One region of the Agrococcus sp. ARC_14 genome, then DNA from elsewhere that is predicted to be linked to it. Evidence: predicted binding sites of a transcription regulator. Region 1 holds the regulator's gene; the other holds the start of a gene.
What was found. Region 1 encodes LexA, which represses DNA repair genes until DNA is damaged. Its sites were predicted from a motif close to TCGAACANNTGTTCGA; they were not measured.

Region 1 (6,008 bases):
GAGACCCACCGCCTGAGCGGTCGCGCGGAGGACAACCGCCTCGTGCACTTCGCACCGGGCGAGCACGCGCCACGCCCCGGCGACGTCGTCACCGTCGAGCTCACGCAGGCGGCGACGTTCCACCTGGTCGCCGATCACGGCCCGCTGGCGCTGCGACGCACGCGCGCCGGCGACGCCTGGGATCGCGCGCAGTCAGACTCCTGCGCGGTGCCGTCGCCCGGCGACGGCGCTCCTGCTGGCGGCCCCGTCTCGCTCGGGCTGCCCACGCTGCGCACTGCGACGGCCCCGACGGTGCCGGTCGCGCTCGGCACGTGACGCTGATCGCCGTCGTCGGCGCGACCGGCACTGGCAAGACGGGGCTCTCGCTCGACATCGCCGATGAGATCGTGCGGCTCGGCAGCACCGCCGAAATCGTGAACTGCGACGCTATGCAGCTCTACCGCGGCATGGACATCGGCACCGCGAAGGCGAGCCTCGCAGAGCGCCGCGGGCACCCGCACCACCTGCTCGACGTGCTCGAGCCCCGGGAGGACGCCGCCGTCGCCGCCTATCGGGACGCGGCGCTGGCAGCGCTGCGCGCCATCGAGGGCAGGGGCGCGGTGCCGATCCTGGTCGGGGGCAGCGGGCTCTACGCGTCCAGCGTGCTCTACGACTTCGCCTTCCCCGCCACCGACGAGGCACTGCGAGCGCGGCTGGAAGCCGAGCTCGAGCGCGACGGGGCCGCGGCGATGCACGCTCGGCTGCTCGCGGTGGATGCGGCCGCGTCCGAGGCGATCGGCCCGCACAACGGCCGCAGGCTCGTGCGCGCGCTCGAGGCCGTGACGCTCACCGGCGAGCCCTTCCGCGTCGGCCTGCCGCCCGAGGATTCATTGCTTCGGCCCACGATCATCCAGCACGTGCGCATCGAACGAGCCGCGCTCGTGCCCCGGCTCGACGCCCGCGTGCTGCGGATGTGGCAGCTCGGCCTCGTCGAGGAGGCACGTGCGCTGCGCGCGGCCGGCATCGAGCGCGGCACCACCGCGCAGCAGGCGATCGGCTACCGGCAGGCGCTCGACCAGCTCGACGGCACGCTCGACGAGGCCGCCGCCATCGAGTGCACGCAGGCCCTCACACGCCGCTACGCGCGCAGGCAGGTCTCGTGGTTCCAGCGCTACCCGGCTGCGCCCGCAGCGGACGCGGCTGCCCTCGCACACCAGGCGCTCGGTAGCCTGGAGGCATGACAGAGCTGGGCAGCGGCGCGTTCGCCAAGGGGCACGGGACCGGCAACGACTTCGTGCTGATCGCCGACCCCGATGGCGCTGCGCCGCTCACGCCCGAGCGTGTCCGCGCGCTCGCCGACCGCCGCTTCGGCATCGGCGGCGACGGCGTCATCCGCGCCGTGCGGGCGGGATCCACCGGCGACGCGGTGCTCGACGAGGCATCGCCCGGCACCTGGGCGATGGACTATTGGAACGCCGACGGCTCGGTGAGCGAGATGTGCGGCAACGGCGTGCGCGTGTTCGTGCGCTTCCTGCTCGAGTCGCAGCTGGCGGCCCTCGCCGATGGCGAGGGCATCGACATCGCGACGCGCGCGGGCGTCAAGCGCGTGGTCCGTCGCGGCGAGCTGCTCTCGGCAGATCTCGGCCCCTTCGAGCTCGGCGGCGACAGGCTCGTCGCGGCGCACGGGCTCGAAGTCGATCGCCCGGGCCTCGACGTCTCCACGGGCAACCCGCACGTGGTCGTCGCGCTGGCGAGCACGGAAGAGCTCGAGGCGCTCGAGCTGCACGCGGCTCCGGTGCTCGACCCTGCTGCCGAGTCCGGTGCCAACGTCGAGTTCGTCGTGCCGGGGGCGATCGCCGACGGGGTCGGCGCGATCCGCATGCGCGTGCACGAGCGGGGCTCCGGCGAGACGCTCTCGTGCGGCACGGGCGCCGTGGCAGCCGCCATGGCCACCAGGCACTGGTCGGGGGATGCGGCAGACCGGTGGATCGTCGACGTCCCCGGCGGCAGGCTCGAGGTCGAGGTCGACGAGCGCGGCCACGCCTGGCTGACGGGGCCCGCAGCGCTGGTGTTCCGCGGCGAGGGGATCGGCGGAGGAGTCAGTCAGGCGCCGTGACAGCGAAGATCCGGTACGTCCGCTTGGAGTCGGCGCGCTCGACGTCGAAGCCCTCGAATCGCTCGACCAGCCAGCGCAGCAGCGAGTCGGCGCCGAGGTGCTTCTGCACCACGAGCCAGGCCGTGGCGCCGGGTGCGAGCCGCGGGATCCACGTCTCGAGCAGCGCGTGCAGCTGCGGCTTGCCGATGCGGATCGGAGGATTCGACCAGATCGTCGCGAATCGGAGCCCCTCCGGCACCAGCTCTGGCGTCGCGGGCGTGATGTTCGATAGACTGAGCAGCTCGGCATTCCGCTCCACGAGCGAGAGCGCGCGAGTGTTGACATCGACCGCCCAGACACGCGCGTCGGGGGAGCGGGTCGCGAGCGTCGCGGCGATGGGCCCCCAGCCGCAGCCGAGATCGAGCAGCTCCCCGGTCTCGGGAGGCGAGGGGACGGCGTCCAGCAGCACCTCGGTGCCGACATCGAGTCGGTCGCCCGAGAACACCCCGGTCGACGTGACCATCTCGCGCTCGACACCGTTGATCGGCACCCGGATCGTGCGGATCGACCTGGGAGCCTCGGGATCTGGGGAGAAATAGTGGTCCGGCACGGACTCGACAGTAGCGAAGGACAGACCATGGCAGAACCGCAGCACGCGGCAGACGGCGCAGAGCACGTCCCCGACGGAGGGCGCGCGACGGAGCGGATCCTTGCGTGGGCGCAGCCGGGGGACGGCGAGGTGCTCTCGGCGCGCGCGCAGGCGCTGCAGGCAGATGACGCCTTCAGCGACACCGACGGCGACCAGCTCGACCGCGACGAGCGTGCGGCGCTCCGCCGGGTCGATGGGCTGCGCACCGAGCTCGAGGACATCACCGAGGTCGAGTACCGCGAGGTGCGCCTCGAGAACGTCGTGCTCGTCGGGGTCTACGCGGGCTCCGCCGGAGACGCCGAGAACTCGCTGCGCGAGCTCTCGGCCCTCGCCGAGACGGCCGGCGCGCAGGTGCTCGACGGCCTGCTGCAGCGCAGGCCGAATCCCGACCCCGCGACCTACGTCGGCAGCGGCAAGGCCGACGAGCTCGCCGCGCTGGTCAAGGAGCTCGGGGCCGACACCGTCGTCGCCGACAGCGAGCTCTCACCCAGCCAGCGACGAGCGCTCGAGGACCGCGTGAAGGTGAAGGTCATCGACCGCACCGCCGTCATCCTCGACATCTTCAGCCAGCATGCCAAGAGCCGCGAGGGCAAGGCACAGGTCGAGCTCGCGCAGCTCGAGTACCTGCTGCCGCGCCTGCGTGGCTGGGGCGATTCGATGTCGCGCCAGGCCGGTGGCCAGGTCGGTGGCCAGGGCGCAGGCATGGGTTCGCGCGGCCCCGGTGAGACGAAGATCGAGCTCGACCGCCGTCGCATCCACACCCGCATGGCGCGACTGCGCAAGCAGATCAAGGGCTTCGCACCCGCACGACAGGCGAAGCGCGCCAACCGCGACCGCTTCGAGGTGCCGGGGGTCGCGATCGCCGGGTACACGAACGCCGGCAAGTCATCGCTGCTCAACCGCATCACGGGCGCGGGCGTGCTCGTCGAGAACTCGCTCTTCGCCACCCTTGACGCCACGGTGCGCCAGGCCAAGACGGCGGATGGCCGCGAGTTCACGATCGCCGACACCGTCGGCTTCGTGCGCAACCTGCCGCATCAGCTGGTGGAGGCGTTCCGCTCGACGCTCGAGGAGGTCGCAGAGTCGGAGCTCATCGTGCACGTCGTCGACGGCAGTCACCCGGACCCCGCGTCGCAGATCGCCACGGTCCGCGACGTGCTGGGGGAGACGGGCGCACGCTCGATCCCCGAGATCGTGGTGTTCAACAAGGCCGATCTCATCGACGCCGACGAGCAGCTGGTGCTGCGGGGGCTGCAGCCGGACGCGATCTTCGCATCCGCACGCACCGGCGACGGCGTCGACGAGATCCTCGCGCGCATCGCCGAGATGCTGCCGCGGCCGGAGGTGCCGGTGTCGCTGCTGGTGCCCTTCGAGCGCGGTGACGTGATCGCGATGCTGCACGACCGCTTCGACGTGCTGCGCGAGGTCTATGAGGAGGGCGGCACGCGCATCGACGCCAAGGTCTCGGCGGCGGTGCTGAGCCAGCTCGCCGAGTTCCGCGTCGAGCCCGCGCGCTGACGAGTGAGATCTCGGTACGGCGGCCTTGCGGCCGCCTACTCGATCTAGCGCTCTCCGGACTCAACGCCGCTCTGCGGCATTGAGTCCTCCGAACGCTACACCGAGCGCAGCACCGCGACGACCTTGCCCAGCACCTCGGACTCATCGCCGAGGATGGGCTCGAAGGCGGAGTTGCGGGGCAGCAGCCAGGTGTGGCCGTCGCGCTGCTTGAAGACCTTCACGGTCGCCTCGCCGTCGAGCATCGCGGCCACGATGTCGCCATTGGTCGCGTCGCGCTGCTGCCGCACGACGACCCAGTCGCCGTCGCAGATCGCGGCGTCGATCATGGACTCGCCGACGACCTTGAGTATGAAGAGGTCGCCACCGCCCACGAGCGCCTTCGGCAGCGGGTAGGTGTCCTCCACCTGCTCCTCCGCGGTGATCGGGATGCCTGCGGCGATGCGACCGACCATCGGCACGAACGTGGCCTGCTCCATGGTGGCGAGCGACTCGACCGACTCGTCGGGGACGAGCACCTCGATGGCGCGCGGCCGAGCGGGGTCGCGCCGGATCATGCCGGCGAGCTCGAGCTGCCCCAGCTGGTGGGTGACGCTCGAGAGCGAAGAGAGGCCGACGGCGTCGCCGATCTCTCGGTAGCTCGGCGGGTACCCGCGCTGGCGCACGGCCTTCTGGATGACCTGCAGGATCGCCTGCTGCTTCTCGGTCAGCTGCCTCGTCATGCCCGCTCCGCTCTGTCGCCGCGATGCCCGCCGGGCGCCCGGGACGGGCGTGTGGGTGGCCTGCGATTGACTGCTCCTGGTTCGAAAGCGTATCCGACAGGACGCCCGAATCAAACGGATGTTCGAGCGTGTCGTGGAGAAACTCCGCGGCAGGGCTTGACTCGTCCAGGGAATCGAAGATAGGTTCGAAACAGAGATTCGCAGGCGGTGCTCCCGGCCGAGCACCGCCTGCGGATCCCAGACTGGAAGGAGCACCGATGACTGCCATCGCCACCGCCACGCCGACTGTCCGCCTGCGGATGACCTCGCGCGGTCGCCGCGCCCTGGCCCTGCTCGTCGCCACCCCCGTCCTCGCCGCCGCCGCGCTCGCCGGAGCTGGTGTGCTGGGCGACGCCCTTGCCGGCGCTGTCGCCTCCTCGTCGACGCAGACTGCCGACTTCTCGTACGTCACCGTGCTGCCCGGTCAGTCGCTCTGGCAGATCGCGCAGTCGCTCGCACCCGATGCCGACCCCCGAGACGTGATCGCCGAGATCGAGATGCTCAACGGCATCGCCGGCTCCATCCAGCCCGGCGAGCAGCTCGCGATCCCGGCGCACTACGCCGGCTGATCCGGCTGCGGCCCGCAGGCTGCGCCGCGCGAGGCATCTGACATCGTCCTAGGCTGGTCGGGTGACAAGCCTCGATGATCTGCCCATCCGCGACGACCTTCGTGGCCTGACGCCTTACGGAGCGCCGCAGCTCGAGGTCCCTGTTCGCCTCAACGTCAACGAGAACGCGTACCGCGTGCCCGAGGCCGTCGCACTCGACATCGTGCAGGAGATCGCCCGCGCGCTGCCCGACGCCAACCGCTATCCAGACCGCGAGTTCGACACGCTCCGCCGCTCGTTCGCCGACTACCTGGGTCACGGGATCGAGCCCGCGCAGATCTGGGCGGGGAACGGCTCCAACGAAGTGCTGCAGCACGTGCTGCAGGCCTTCGGCGGCCCCGGCCGCTCGCTGCTCTCGTTCACCCCGACCTACTCGATGTACCCGCTGCTCGCGCAGGGCG
Region 2 (6,008 bases), 850 kb from region 1:
GCATCGATCCCGATGTCGTAGTTGCGGCCGGCGTCGCTGCCGATCGTGCCGGCGAGCGCGAGCACCGGGACGTGCAGGCGCTGCGCACGCGATGCGACCTCTGCAGGCACCTTGCCGTTCGGCGTCTGCCGGTCGATCGAGCCCTCTGCGGTGATGACGAGATCGGCCTCGGCGATCGCGCCATCGAGATCGATCGACTCGAGCAGCACCTCGAACCTGGGCAGCAGCGTGGCTCCGATCGCGGCCAGTCCCGCGCCCAGGCCCCCGGACGCGCCGGTGCCGAGACCGCGGCGAAGGTCGGTGCCGGCAGGGTATGCGGCATCGCGCTCGAGCGTGCGGACCCAGCGCTTGAGCGCCTTCGCGAGCCGGTCGACCTGGGCAGGGTCGGCACCCTTCTGCGGGCCGAACACACGGGCGACGCCGCGCGGCCCGGTGAGCACGTTCGTGGGGTTGCACGCGACCTCGATCGCCACGTCTGCCAACCGTGGGTCGAGCCCGTCCATGTCGATGCGGTCAAGCTTCGCCAGGGCCCTCGCTCCCGCGCCGATCTCGGAGCCGTGCGCGTCGAGCAGTCGTGCGCCGAGCGCCTGCAGCGCCCCCGCGCCACCGTCGGAGGTGCCGGAGTCGCCGCAGCCGACGACGATGCGGGTGCAGCCTGCGTCGAGCGCGGCGACCATGAGCTCACCGACGCCGCGGGTGGTCGTCCGTGTCGGGTCGCGTCGATCGCGCGGCACGAGGCTCAGCCCCGCGGCGGCTGCCATCTCGACGACCGCCGTGGTGCCGTCGCCGAGGATCGCGAAATGGCTGTCCACCTGCTCACCGACGGGTCCGGTGACGGAGCGACGCTCGATCCGGCCGCCCGTCGATGCCGCCATCGCCGCGGCCGTGCCCTCGCCGCCGTCGACGAGCGGCAGCAGCCGGATGCGAGCGCCGGGCACCACGCGTCGGATGCCGATCGCGATCGCCGCTGCGACCTCCTCAGCTGCGAGCGACTCCTTGAAGCCGCTGGGCGCCACGAGGAACGAGATGGGGTGCTGGACAGACATGGTCAACCTCCGTTGGTGTGGGTGAGGGGGATGCCCAGCGCCGGCCACAGGAACGCGGCGGCGAGGACGACGACGGCGATGACGGGCAGCGCGAGCGTGCCCGAGAGGCGCAGCAGGTCGCTGCGGTCGAAGGTGGTGAGATCGTCGAGCTGCGCGAACATCGCGACGGGCTTCGCCGATGCGGTCAGGGTGAGGCAGAAGCCGGCCGCAGCGGTGGAGGCGAGCGCCGCGATCACCGGGCTCAGGCCCGCCGCTGCTGCGAGCGCCATCACGGGCGGCAGGAGCACCGTCGCCCTGGCGGAACGGGACTGCACCAGCAGGTGCGCGATCGCGCTGGCAGCGACGATCGCGATCAGCACCAGACCCGGCGATGCACCGCGGAGCGCCCCGATGGCGGTGCTCGCCAGCGCATCCGCGGCCCCCGAGTCGATGATGGCGGCGCCCATCGCCAGCGTCGCCGCCAGGAACAGCAGCAGCGACCACGGCACGGCCGCCATCGCCTCCTTCGGCGCGACCGAGCCCCAGCCCGGCAGCATGACGGCGACGCCGCCCAGCAGCGCGACCACAGCGGCGTCGACGCCGTGCGACGGCTCCGACAGCCAGAGGCCGACCACGATCGCCAGCGTGATGAGCGCGCGGAGCTCGGCCCAGCGCATCCGCGTGCCGTGCCGACGCCCGTGCTGTGCACGGAGCTCGCGCGCGATCGGCGTGACGTCGAAGCCGCGGTCCTCGCGGTCGAGGTGACCGAGCAGGATCGCCTCGACGGCGAGGTGGCTCGTCACGATCGCGACCGGGAGCCCGAGCGCCGCCCAGAGCAGGAACCCGATCTCGACTCCGGTGCTCGCGGCGATCAGCTGCGCCGCGATCAGGTGTGCGCCCGCGCCCAGCAGCGACGCGACGGCCGACAGCAGGATGACGGTCGGGAACAGCAGCGAGAGCGCCCGCTGCAGCGAGGCGGGCATGCGTTCGGCGAGCGCCCGGTGCACGGGCAGGGCGAGCGCGGCGCGGCCACTCGTCGCCGGCACCGCGAACGCTGTGAGCAGCAGCGCGACGGCGACCAGGTGGGCCAGCCCGCGCACGCTGCGCGCACGCGCGATCAGCAGCACGGCGAGCCGTTCGGTGAGCCCGCTCGCAGAGACGCCCGCAGCGAGCATGCAGGCTCCGATGAGCAGCCAGATGGTCGGGTCGCCGAGCGAGGTGAGGAGCGTGTCCACGGGCGTCGCGCCGACCACCACGAGACAGAGGATGGCGCACAGGGCGACGAGGGTGTCGTCGAGCCGCGTCAGCGTCCAGGCCGCGACTGCGGTCGTGAACACGGCGGCGACCATCCGCGCGTCAGTCGACCACCCTGCCGTCAGACTGCCTGCGGCCGCACCCGCAGCCGCGACCGCGAGGATGCGCAGCGACCTCGCCGCCCAGAGCGGGAGGCTGGCGGCGATGCTGGCGGCGCGAGGCGGGTCGGCGGCTGCGGTGGACGACATGCACGCAACGATGCTCGTCGGAGGCGAGCCCCAGATGATGCGCAGATGAGCAGGCTCCCATCCGCAGTTGCGAAACCATCGAACGTATGTTCGAATGGTGGGCATGCGATGGGAAGGGCAGACCGCGACGCACGTCGACGCCGACGCGCTGCCGGGGCTCGAGGAGCGTTCGAGCGTGCTCGAGCAGTGGCCGACGCCGGGCTTCGACGGCGCCTCGTTCCTCGAGGTCACCGCGAAGAGCGCCCTCAATCGCGTGCCCGGCGGCGGCTTCATGGGAGGCACCTGGACGATCAACCCCTACCGCGGCTGCCAGCACGCCTGTCGCTACTGCTTCGCGCGCAACACGCACACCTACCTCGACCTCGACGCGGGCGCCGACTTCGACTCGCGCATCGTCGTGAAGGCCAACCTCGTCGAGGTGCTCGAGCGCGAGCTGGCCGGCCCGCGTCGCGAGGTCGCCGCTGTGCAGCTGGGCACGAACACCGACCCCTACCAGCGCGCCGAGGGGCGCTACCGCCTCATGCCGGGCGTGCTGCGGGCGCTCGCGCGGCACGGCGCATCCATCTCCATCCTCACGAAGGGCACGCTGCTGCGGCGCGACCTGCCGCTGCTGGCCGAGATCGCCCGCGACGTGCCCGTGGCGGTCGCCATGTCGATCGCGATCTTCGACGACGCGCTGCAGCAGGAGGTCGAGCCCGGCACCCCGACGACCCGCTCGCGCCTCGCGACGGTGAGCGCCGTGCGCGACGCGGGCCTCGACTGCGCCGTGTTCGCGATGCCGGTGCTGCCGGGCCTCACCGACACCCGCGAGCACCTCGAGCGCGCCTTCGCCGCGATCGCCGAGGCCGGTGCCACGAGTGCGATCGCCAGCTCGCTGCACCTGCGGCCCGGCGCCCGCGAGTGGTACCTCTCGTGGCTGCGGGAGGCGCATCCGCACCTGCTGCCGCTGTACGGGCGGGTCTACGGCCGCGACGCCTACGCCAAGCGGGAGTACCGCGAGTGGCTGCGGGCGCGCATCCGACCCCTGCAGCAGCAGCATCGGCTGGCGCCCGTGCGACTGACCGACGGCACGGGTCTCGCCGCTCCCCCGCCGCGGGCGCAGCAGCTGCCATCGACGAGCGAGCCCCTCACCGTCGCGGCGCCGCTCTTCTGAGCCTTCGTCGCACGCTCAGGCCGTCTCGACGAACGAGCGGATGCGGGCGCTCGCGTCGGGATGATCGATCACACGGTGCCCGTGGCCCGCCAGCACCTCGTGCTGGGCGCCGAGCGCTGCCAGGGCAGCCGCGACCTCCTCGTACTCGGCGTTCCAGCCGCCGGTGAGCACCAGCGTCGGCGTCTCGGCGAGGCACTCGGGGTCGATGGGGTGCCGCCAGGGGGCACCGTGCAGGCGCGTGCGGCGCGACCACCGCAGCGCATCCGCCGTCGCCAGCTCGCCAGGGTCCTCGCCGCGCAGCTCGCGCAGGAAGCTGCGGCCGAAGGCGTCGTCGGTGAGCGTCGGGTCGAGGTAGATCGGCTCGAGCCGCTCGATCAGGGCCGCGGTCGCCGGCCGGTCGCGCGCGAGCTGGAAGAGCGCGGGCTCGATGAGCACGAGCGCCGCCGGCAGCTCCATGCAGGCGGCCATCGCCGCGACCACGCCGCCGTAGCTGTAGCCGACGATCCCGTGGGCGTCAGCCGATTGCAGGGCGAGCGACTGGGCGGCCACTGCGACGTCGCCGACCGCCGGCTCATCGTCGCCATAGCCCGGCAGCACGGGGAACTCGGCGTCCGGGAACCCTGCGGCCTGCTGCGGAAAGGCATCGGCCCCGACCGCTCCGGTGCCGTGCGCGAAGACGAGGCGCATGGGCGGATCAGCGGCCGTGGTCGGTCGGTGCCAGGAAGCGCGGCTCGATGCGGCGCTCGATCGCCTGATCGCCATCGCGAGTCACGACGTAGGCGCCCTTGTCGGGGATGTCGCTGATGGCCTCGACCAGCTCGGTGCCGCGGTAGACGAGGCCGACGCCGTCGTCGGTGCAGTGCGTCTCGCCCAGCGTGCCGTTCGCGACCAGCTCGTGCACGAGCGGGCGGCGCCGCACCTCGTTGTCGTAGTGCACGCCGTTGTCGTAGGGCAGCAGCTCGAGGCCGTTCGTGATGGGGTCGAGGCCCGGGCCGAACGAGTCGGTCGTGCCGCCGCGGAACCAGCAGATCGAGCCTGCAGAGACGCCCGCGAGCACGACGCCGGCCTCCCACGCCTCGCGGAACACCGCATCCAGTCCGTGCAGTCTCCAGAGCGCCAGCAGGTTGGCGACCGAGCCGCCGCCGACCCAGACGGCATCGGCGTCGAGCACGAGCTCGCGCAGGTCGTCGACGTTGGGCATCGGATAGAGCGACAGGTGCCGCAGGTCGAAGCCCGCCACGCGGCCTGCGGCGCTCACCGAGGCCGCCACGTCGGGCCAATCGCCCAGCGCCGTGCCGACGTACAGCACCGTGGGGGTGCCGGCCGCGCCGGAGAGGTCGACCGCGTGGCGGGCGATGGGGCTGAACTCTCGCATGACGCGGCGTCCGCGCATCATGCCGCCGCTCGTGGCGACGATCGTCGGGTGATCTGCAGGCATGCGCTCCACTGTAGGAGCGCGGCGCCGCCTGCGCGAACCTGCGCCCGTCAGGCGAGCGGGTAGCGCGCGTGCTCGTCGAGCGTGAGGAGATCCTCGAGGTAGCCGAGGTTGCCCGTGGGCTCCGGCTCGACGCCCTCGGTCAGGTGCCAGGTGCCCCACTCGAGCTTCATGTAGGTGAGCGCTGCCGGCCACAGCTCGCGCTCCTGCCGCGTCAGCGGGCTCGCAGCGAGGTAGGCGTCGCGGAAGGCCACCCACTCGTCGCTGCCGAGCGCATTGCCACCGGAACCCGCGTGCTCGAGCGGAAACAGCAGCGCCGCGACGGCGAGGTCGAGGATGCGCGGGGCGAGCGCCGCGTTCTCGAGATCGAGCATGAGGGCGCCCTCCGCGTCGAACAGCAGGTTGTCGGCGCGGTGGTCGAGGGATGCGGGCAGCTGCGGCACGTCGGCGGCGCGCACCCGCTCGAGCAGCTGCGGGAAGCCATCGAGCTGCGCGACCCAGCGCTCGACGTCGGCGCTCGGCCAGTGCTCGGCTGCAGACGCGCGGATCGCCTCGATGTCCTCGTCGATCGAGTCGCGCTCGGGGTTGCCCCACTCGAAGCCGGGGAAGCCATCGATCACCAGCTCGGCGGAGGCCGCGTGCATCTCGCCGAGCAGCCGCCCGGCTGCGGCGAGGTCGGCGGCGCCGCCATCCCACGTGCTCCCCGCGAGCCGCGGGTAGGCGACCCAGTGCTCCGCGTCGGCGCTGCCGTCACCGACCGTGGCGACCGGAAGCAGGGGCGCGACGGTGCGGATGCCACGGGCGACGAGGGTGCGCTGCCAGGCCTCGAGGGGCTCCGGGCTGCTCCACGTCTGCTTCACCACCGCCGGCACGTCCTCGGCACCGCCGTGCAC

Region 2: a site for LexA is predicted at 2,606-2,621, ahead of MKD51_RS07565 (Rv2578c family radical SAM protein). Genes of this name have one in related genera too.

The regions. Positions count from the first base shown of each region.
Region 1 is NZ_JAKUDO010000001.1:2,378,835-2,384,842, reverse strand. It holds gene miaB (tRNA (N6-isopentenyl adenosine(37)-C2)-methylthiotransferase MiaB) at 1-315, shown strand, start outside; gene miaA (tRNA (adenosine(37)-N6)-dimethylallyltransferase MiaA) at 312-1,220, shown strand; gene dapF (diaminopimelate epimerase) at 1,226-2,095, shown strand; gene MKD51_RS11760 (methyltransferase) at 2,079-2,684, opposite strand; gene hflX (GTPase HflX) at 2,712-4,241, shown strand; gene lexA (transcriptional repressor LexA) at 4,337-4,960, opposite strand; gene MKD51_RS11745 (hypothetical protein) at 5,218-5,568, shown strand; gene MKD51_RS11740 (histidinol-phosphate transaminase) at 5,630-6,008, shown strand, end outside.
Region 2 is NZ_JAKUDO010000001.1:1,528,148-1,534,155, reverse strand. It holds gene MKD51_RS07575 (glycerate kinase) at 1-1,046, opposite strand, end outside; gene MKD51_RS07570 (SLC13 family permease) at 1,049-2,527, opposite strand; gene MKD51_RS07565 (Rv2578c family radical SAM protein) at 2,631-3,680, shown strand; gene MKD51_RS07560 (alpha/beta hydrolase) at 3,696-4,367, opposite strand; gene MKD51_RS07555 (peptidase E) at 4,375-5,118, opposite strand; gene MKD51_RS07550 (phosphotransferase) at 5,166-6,008, opposite strand, start outside.